DNA from 2 places in the Nocardia asteroides genome. Region 2 is predicted to be linked to the other one. Evidence: predicted binding sites of a transcription regulator. Region 2 holds the regulator's gene; the other holds the start of a gene.
The links. Region 2 encodes HspR, which represses chaperone genes until heat shock. Its sites were predicted from a motif close to ANNTGAGTNNNNNNNACTCANNT; they were not measured.
Positions count from the first base shown of each region.

Region 1: the regulator HspR is predicted to act here: its motif matches at 1,621-1,643, upstream of lon (endopeptidase La).

Region 1 is NZ_CP089214.1:3,854,851-3,859,265, reverse strand. It holds gene LTT61_RS18335 (hypothetical protein) at 1-696, opposite strand, end outside; gene LTT61_RS18330 (dienelactone hydrolase family protein) at 815-1,555, shown strand; gene lon (endopeptidase La) at 1,722-4,004, shown strand; gene LTT61_RS18320 (PaaI family thioesterase) at 4,122-4,415, opposite strand, start outside.
Region 2 is NZ_CP089214.1:3,553,911-3,558,325, forward strand. It holds gene LTT61_RS16960 (FAD-binding oxidoreductase) at 1-33, shown strand, start outside; gene LTT61_RS16965 (globin domain-containing protein) at 38-1,207, opposite strand; gene LTT61_RS16970 (heat shock protein transcriptional repressor HspR) at 1,519-1,923, opposite strand; gene dnaJ (molecular chaperone DnaJ) at 1,923-3,095, opposite strand; gene grpE (nucleotide exchange factor GrpE) at 3,120-3,800, opposite strand; gene dnaK (molecular chaperone DnaK) at 3,797-4,415, opposite strand, start outside.

The sequences.
Region 1 (4,415 bases), 300 kb from region 2:
CGGCGCGCCGAGCAGCCCGATCTTCACCATGAAGCGCAGCTCCGGCGCGGCGATGGTGGTGGTCAGGTCCTTGAGGATGGTCGGGTTCTGCCGCAGGTAGCGGATGACGAAGCTCTTGATGTCGATCAGCTGGTCGACATTGTCGCCGAGCGATTCGAAGGCGCGCCTGCACAGCGCGGGCAGCTCCCGGTCCACCCGCTGGTAGAGCAGCTGCCTGACCGCGCGCGGCAGGCTGCGCCAGAGCTCGGGGTTCTCCCGCTCCATGAGCTCGTCGACCAGCGGCTCGACCTGTTCGCGCGCGAGCACCGCGATGTAATCGGCGATGCCGTCCAGGTCCAGTTCGCGGATGAAGTCCTTCGGGCTGCCGATCCGCATGATCGCCATGTCCACGCAGATGCTGGCCATCTTCTCCGCGCGGGCCGGGATGAAGCCCTGGAAGCCGAGCCGCTTGCCGTCGCCGGAGAAGGTCGGCAGCACCTGCACCCGGCGCGGGAAATAGGGGTAGAGCACCGAGAGCCCGGGGATCCGCACGCCGCGGAACTGCAGCGGCCAGAAGAGCATGATGACGCCGGTCCAGTTCGTCAGCCATCCGGCCAGCCCGGCGAAGATCGGGAAGGTGATCAGCTCGACCACGAATTTCGACTGCCCGGTGAGTTCTTCCCAGTCGATGAAGAGCCCGGAGGCGAGAGCAGTCACGCGCGATCCCCCTCGGTCCTGCCGGGTGGTGAGATGTCAGGGCCCCAACATTCTCATTGCGCTCGAACCGGTGTCAACGCGCCACGACACCGCCGGATGAAGGAGAACCCCCGTGCCGATGCAGACCATCGACATCGCCACCCCGGACGGCACCTCCGACGCGTTGTTCGTCCACCCCGGCTCCGGCACGCACCCCGCCGTGCTGCTCTTCCCGGATGCCTTCGGCCCGCGCCCCGCGCTCACCGAGCTCGCCGAGACCATTTCGGCGCGCGGCTACGCCGTGCTGCTGCCGAACCTCTTCTACCGGGCCGGGCGCGCGCCGGTGGTCGAGCTGCCCGACTTCGTCGGCCCGGAGAACCGGCACGCGGTCTTCGACAAGATCCGCCCGCTGATGGCGCGGCTCACCCCCGAGCTCGCGCTCCGCGACGCGGGCGCCTACCTGGACTGGCTGGCGGCCGCGCCCGAGGTCGCCGACGGCGGGGTCGGGCTCACCGGCTACTGCATGGGCGCCGCGCTGGTGCTGCGCACCGCCGCCGCCTACCCGGAGCGCGTCGCCGCCGGGGCCGGATTCCACGGCGGCAGGCTGGCGAGCGACGCCGCCGACAGCCCGCACCTGGACGCCGACCGGATCACCGCCGAGCTGTACTTCGGCCACGCCGACGCCGACCCCTCGCTCCCCCCGGAGCAGATCGAGCGGCTGAACAAGGCGCTGGACTCGGCCGGGGTGCGCTACCGGGCCGAGGTCTACGCGGGCGCCGCGCACGGCTTCACCCAGCGCGATCTGGCCAGCTACGACGCCGAGGCGGATGCCAGGCACCTGCGCGAACTCGGGGCACTGCTGGACCGCGCACTGGGGTGAGTTCAGCGCCGGACTTCGCCCTCGGCGAACACCGGATCGGTGCGGAACAAAGGTCCGGCCCCCTGGGTTGAGTGGGCATAGCTCAACTTTCAGAAGGGTCGATATCGTGACTACACCTCGGAACCTGCCGGTGCTGTTCCTGACCGATCCGATCGTGCTGCCGGGCATGGTCGTGCCCATCGAACTGGACGAATCGGCGCAGGCGGCGATCGATGCCGCCCGTGCCGCGAAGGAAGGCCAGGTGCTGGTGGCACCGCGGCTGGACGAGGGGTACGCGACGTACGGCGTCGTGGCCACCGTCGAACAGGTCGGCCGGTTGCGCGGGGGCGCGCCCGCCGCGGTGCTGAAGGCCGAGCGCCGGGCCCGGATCGGGCACGGGGTGACCGGGCCGGGCGCCGCGCTCTGGGTGGAGGCCGAGCCGGTGGAGCTCCCACCGGCGGACGGGCGCACCAGGGAACTGGCCGACGAATACAAGAAGCTCGTGGTCTCGGTGCTACAGCGGCGTGAGGCCTGGCAGATCATCGACGCGGTGAACCAGCTGGCCGAGCCGTCCGAGATCGCCGACACCGCGGGCTACGCCTCCTACCTGACCGGCGAGCAGAAGCGCGAGATGCTGGAGACCCCGGACCCGGCCGCCCGGCTGACCAGGCTCATCGAGTGGACCCGCGCGCACATCGCCGAGGCCGAGGTCACCGAGAAGATCGGTGACGAGGTCAGGGAGAACCTGGAGAAGACGCAGCGCGAGTTCCTGCTGCGCCAGCAGTTGAACGCCATCCGCAAGGAGCTGGGCGAGGACGAGCCGGACGGCGCGGACGACTACCGCACCCGGGTCGAGGGGGCCGAGCTCCCGGACGAGGTGCGCGCGGCCGCGCTGCGCGAGGTCGGCAGGCTGGAGCGGGCCGGCGACCAGAGCCCGGAGTCGGGCTGGATCCGCACCTGGCTGGACACCGTGCTCGAGCTGCCGTGGACCGCGCGGACCACCGACAACACCGACGTCACCGCGGCCCGCGCGGTGCTGGACGCCGACCACCACGGCCTGGACGAGGTCAAGGACCGGATGGTGGAGTACCTGGCGGTCCGGGCCAGGCGCGCCGCGCGCGGCCTCGAGGTGGTCGGCGGCCGCGGCTCCGGCGCGGTGCTCGTGCTGGTCGGCCCGCCCGGCGTCGGCAAGACCTCGCTCGGCGAGTCGGTGGCGCGGGCGCTGGGCCGGAAGTTCGTCCGGGTCGCGCTCGGCGGGGTCAGGGACGAGGCCGAGATCCGCGGGCACCGGCGCACCTACGTCGGCGCGCTGCCCGGCCGGATCGTGCGCGCCATGAAGGAGGCCGGGTCGATGAACCCGGTGGTGCTGCTCGACGAGATCGACAAGGTCGGCTCGGACTACCGGGGCGACCCGGCGGCCGCGCTGCTCGAGGTGCTCGACCCGGCGCAGAACCACACCTTCCGCGACCACTACCTCGACCTCGATCTCGACCTCTCCGACGTGCTGTTCGTGGCGACGGCCAATGTCATGGACACCATCCCCGGCCCGCTGCTCGACCGCATGGAGCTGATCACGGTCGACGGTTACACCGAGGACGACAAGGTCGCCATCGCGCGCGACTTCCTGGTGCCCCGGCAGCTGGAGCGCAACGCCCTGACCGGTGACGAGGTGACCGTCACCGACGCGGCGCTGCGCGAGATGGCGGCGAACTACACCCGCGAGGCAGGCGTCCGCCAGCTGGAGCGGCTGATCGCGAAGGGGCTGCGCAAGGCGGCCACCAAGCTCTCGGCCGACGGCTCCGGGCCGCTGACCATCGGGCTCGGCGAGCTGAAGGAGTACCTGGGCAGGCCGCGCTTCACCCCGGACTCCATGGAGCGCACCTCGGTGCCGGGCGTGGCGACCGGGCTCGCGGTCACCGGCGCGGGCGGCGACGTGCTCTACATCGAGGCCAACTCGGCCGAGGGCGAGCGCTCGCTGACACTGACCGGGCAGCTGGGCGACGTCATGAAGGAATCCGCGCAGATCGCGCTGACCTACGTGCGCTCGCACCTGGCCGAGATCGGGATCGAGCCCGCGGTGCTGGACCGCAACATCCACATCCACTTCCCGGCGGGCGCGGTGCCGAAGGACGGGCCGTCGGCGGGCGTCACCATGGTGACGGCGCTGGTCTCGCTGGCGCTGGGCCGGAATGTGCGCGGTGACGTCGGGATGACCGGCGAGGTCACGCTGAACGGCCGGGTGCTGCCGATCGGCGGCGTGAAGCAGAAGCTGCTCGCCGCGCAGCGGGCGGGGTTGAAGACGGTCTTCATCCCGGCGCGCAACGAGCCCGACCTGGACGAGGTCCCCGCCGACGTGCTCGAGGCGCTGGATGTGCGCCCGGTCGCGGACGTGGCGGAGATCCTCGGCTACGCCATCGAGCCGGTCGCCGAACCGGCGCTGGACGGTCCGGCCTTCGCCGCCACCGCCTGATATCGCGACCGGGACCGGGCCACCCCTCGTGGCCCGGTCCCGGTGCGTTTGCGGCACTGGTCCCCGACGCGGGCCCGGTGGATCGCGCGCCCTCGACCGGCCCGGAACCCGTGCCGCTCAGCCCAGTTCGCGCTCGACCACCCTGGTCGTTCCCTGCGCGACCGCGCAGAGCACCGGCTCGCCAGCCCCGTCCTCGCTGAGGATTTCGCAGTGCACCACCGCCTGCCGCCGGGTCGCCCCGGTGACCTTGGCCTCGGCGCGCAGCCGGGTCCCGGCCGCCGGGCGCAGGTAGGTGATGCTGAACCCGCCGGTCAGCACATTCGACCCGAGCACGGTGCCCGCCGCGAAGGTCAGCGCGTTGTCAGCCAGGTACGCGAGTACCCCGCCGTGTACGAAGCCGAACTGCTGCCC
Region 2 (4,415 bases):
CCGGTGGAGCGCATCCAGTACGAGGGGCTGTAGCCGCTCAGAAGAGCGGGTCGTGCCGAATGTGGTCGGCCGGGGTGCCCGCCGCCATCAGCCGGAACTTGGTGGTCTGCACCATCGAGGGCGGCCCGGCGATCTGCACGTCCCGGTCGGTCCACGGGGTGTAGTTCGCCACCACCTTGCCCACCTGGCCGGTGAGCCGCGGCTCCAGCCCGGCCAGGTCGCGCTCCGGGTCGGTGGGGCCCTCGTACCACCAGGGGTTCTCGTCGCTCTCGGTGATCGGGGTGACGGTGAGCCACTTGTTCGCCATCGCCAGCTGGCTCAGCGTCTCCAGGTCGTAGAGATCGCACGGGTGGTGCCCGCCGACGAAGAGGTGCACCTTGGGGTTGGTGCGGCGCTGCGCCATCGCCATGAGCTGGGCGCGCAGCGGGGCCAGCCCGGTGCCGCAGGCCACCATGAGCATGGCGCGCTTGGTGTTGCGCGGCAGCCCGAGCCCGCCGAGCGGGGAGCCGAGCAGCCACTGGTCGCCGACCGCGGTGTTGGTCACGATGGCCGGGCTGACCCAGCCGCCGGAGACCCCGCGCACGTGGAACTCGACCTCGCCGCTCGCGTTCGGCGGCACCGCGGGCGAGAGGTAGCGCCACATCCGCGGCCGGGAGGGGATCTGCACGCTCAGGTACTGCCCCGCCGCGTACTGCATGGGCTGGTCCAGCTGCACCCGGACGACGGCGAGGTTGCGCAGCACCTCGCGGCGCTCGACCACCACCCCGCGCCAGGCCGACGGCGTCGTCTCCTTGGCGGCCGCGCCGATCATCGTGTTCGCGATGACCTCGAGCCCGCCGTCCCAGGCCTGCTCGACCTCGTCGGTCCACAGCTCGGTGCCGGTGAACTGCCGCAGCGCCTTCTTCATCGAGTAGCCGACGGCGATGTAGTGCTCCGGCCGCACCCCGTACTTACGGTGGTCACGGCCGAGCTGGGCCAGGAACGGCTGGAGCTTCTCCGGCTCGTCCAGTTTGTCCAGGGCGTAGGTGATGGCCTGCACCAGGCGGTCGCGCTGGGCGTCCATGGCGGCCGGGAAGAAATCGCGGATCTGCGGGTAATCGGTGAACAAGATCGCGTAGAAAGTCCGCGCGAGCGCCTCTCGGCCCCCCTCTTCCGCGGCAACCGCCTTGAACGTCGTCCTGACCAGCGCGACGGTCCGCGAATCCATTTGTGTCACAACCCCATTTCGCACGAGAACTCTACCGGGGAACACTTCGGCAGCCGATGGAAACGAGTCTAGGTGCAAGTTTGCCAGCGCGGGAGCGATGCACTGGAATATCACGCGCTTATTTCATAAAATACTGGATGGCCTGTTCAAAAAGCGCAATAAACCGACCGAAAGTTTGTGTAGCTGGGCGAATTCGGTCCAGATACCGCTGAAAAGGGCCGAAATGCCAAGAGCCCTCGACGGGCTCCGCTCCGGGAGCGGGTGCGCCGTCGAGGGCTGTTGATTTGCTGGCGAATTCCGAATTCGACGCGCTACCGCGCGTGTCTATTGCGCGGCTGCCAGACCACCAGCGCGGTACTGCGTTGCTGGGGCGCCAGATCCGGCCGGTAGCCCGCCCGCAGGCGTTCCACCTCCGCCGAGAGCTCGGCGACCTGTTCGCGCAATTCCTCGACCTGGTTGGTCAATTCGATGATCCGTTTGATACCGGCGAGGTTGACGCCCTCGTCCTGGGAGAGCCGCTGCACCTCGCGCAGCAGCTCCACGTCCCTGGCCGAGTAGCGCCTGCCGCCACCGGATGTCCGCTGCGGCGTGACCAGGCCGAGCCGGTCGTACGTGCGCAGGGTCTGCGCATGCATGCCTGCCAGCTGGGCCGCGACCGAGATCATGAAGAACTCGGCCCGCGCCGCGTTGGACATCTGTTTCGGATCGTCGGACATTACGCACCTGCCCATCCCGCACGAGGATCGAAGCCGCTGGTCTTCTCCGCCTCCTGATACCGCTGCAGCGCCTGGACGGCATTCTCGTCCAGCCGCGGCGGCACCGCGACCTTGACGGTGACCAGCAGGTCGCCCGCGCCGCCGCTGCGTTTCGGGACACCGCGCCCGCGCACCCGCAGGATGCGGCCGTCGGCGGTGCCGGGCGGCACCTTCACGCCGACCCGGCTGTCCAGCGTCGGCACCGAGACCGTCGTCCCGAGCACCAGCTCCGCGTAGCTCACCGGCAGCACCAGGGTCAGGTCGTCGCCGTTGCGGCCGAAGACCTTGTCCTGGCTGACGTGCACGCTGACGAACAGGTCGCCGGAGGGCGCACCGCGCAACCCGGCCTCGCCCTGTCCGGCCAGCCGGATGCGCTGCCCGTCACCGACGCCGGGCGGGATCCGCACGGTGATCGTGCGGGTCCGGTTCTGCACGCCGGTGCCGCGGCAGTCGACGCAGGGGTCGTCGATCAGCGAGCCGGTGCCACGGCACTCGTCGCACGGTTCGCTGAAGCCGAAGGCGCCCTGGTTCCGGCTGACCACACCGGCGCCGTTGCAGTTCGGGCAGGTGCGCGGGCTGGTGCCCGGCTTGGCACCGCTGCCGTGGCAGGTGGTGCACGGCGCCGGGCTGGTCATCCGCAGCGGGACCGTGACGCCCTGGGCCGCCTCGCGGAAGCCGAGGGTGGTCTCGGTCTCGACGTCGGCCCCGCGCCGCGGCCTGGTGGCCGCGGTACGCGGGCCGCCGCCGCGGTTGAAGAGCCCGCCGAGCAGGTCGCCGAGGCCGCCGTCGCCTGCGCCGGCCGCGCCGCCGCCGAAGATGTCACCGATGTCGAAGTTCTGGGAGAACCCGCCACCGGCACCGGGCTGAAAGCCGCCGCCGCGGCCGAAACCGCCGCCCCCGAACAGCTTCCTGGTCTCGTCGTACTCCCGGCGCTTCGCCGGATCGGAGAGCACGGCGTGCGCTTCGCTGACGGCCTTGAACCGCTCCTCGGCCCGGTTGTCGCCGGGCTTGGCGTCCGGGTGGTTATCCCGGGCGAGCTTGCGATACGCCTTCTTGATCTCGTCCTGCGTGGCGTCGGCGGAGACACCCAGCTCCTTGTAGAAGTCCTTTTCGATCCACTCCCGCTGGCTCACCGAGCATCTCCTCCTCTCGCGTCTCTATCGTCCGGTCGTCTCGGCATCAGCTGCTCCCGATGCCGCGTCGCTCTCGCCGGTCGTGGAATCCGCTGCCTCACCGGTCTTCTCACCCGATTCCGCCGGGTCTCCCGGCACCGCGTCGGTGACTCCGACGAGCGCGTGCCGCAGCACCCGCTCCCCGAAGCGGTAACCCTTGCGCATGACCAGGCCGAGCACCGGATCGGCGCCGCTGCCCTCGTGCTGCACGGCCTCGTGCAGGGTCGGGTCGAAGGCCTCGCCCACCGCGCCGAACTCCTCGAGCCCCTGCTTGCGCAGCGCCTCGGCGAGCTTGTCGGCGACCGCCTTGAGCGGGCCGGACTCCAGGTCGCCGTGCGCGCGCGCCCGGTCCAGGTCGTCCAGCACGCCGAGCAGTTCGGTGACGACGGCGGCCTTGGCCGAGTCGGTGGCGGCCTTGCGGTCGCGCTCGACCCGGCGCCGGTAGTTGGCGTACTCGGCGGTCAGCCGCTGCAGGTCCGCGGTCAGCTCGGCCTCCTTGCCCGCGGCGGGGGCCGCCGCCGCGGGGTCGGAGCCGTTGCCGTTCGACTCGCCGCCGATCTCGGTGTCCGGCTCGGGAGCCTTGTCCGGCTCCCTGACCTCACCGGACTCCGGATCGATCTTGCGCTTGTCGACGAAGGTGACCGGTTCCTGCTGCTCCGAGCTCACTTCTTCTCCGTGTCGACCGGCTCGTCCACGACCTCGGCATCGACGACCTGGTCGTCCGCCTGACCCTGCTGGGGCTGGCCGTCACCGGCCGCGCCGTCGGCGGCGGCGGACTCGTAGATCGCCTGGCCCAGCGCCTGGGACTCGGTGGCGAGCTTCTCCACCGCGGCCTTGACGGCGGCGATGTCGGTGCCCTTCAGCGCCTCGTTCGCCTCGGCGATGGCCGCCTCGACCTTGGACTTGATGTCCGCGGGCACCTTGTCCTCGTTGTCCGCGATGAACTTCTGGGTCTGGTGCACCAGCGACTCGGCCTGGTTGCGGGTCTCCGCCTCCTCGCGCCGCGCCTTATCCTCGGCGGCGTGCGCCTCGGCGTCCTTCACCATCCGGTCGATCTCCTCCTTGGACAGGCCGGAGCCGTCCTGGATCTTGATCGTGTTCTCCTTGCCGGTGCCCTTGTCCTTCGCGGTGACGTGCACGATGCCGTTGGCATCGATGTCGAAGGTCACCTCGATCTGGGGCACGCCGCGCGGGGCCGGCGGGATGCCGGTCAGCTCGAAGGAGCCGAGCAGCTTGTTGTGCGAGGCGATCTCGCGCTCACCCTGGAACACCTGGATCTGC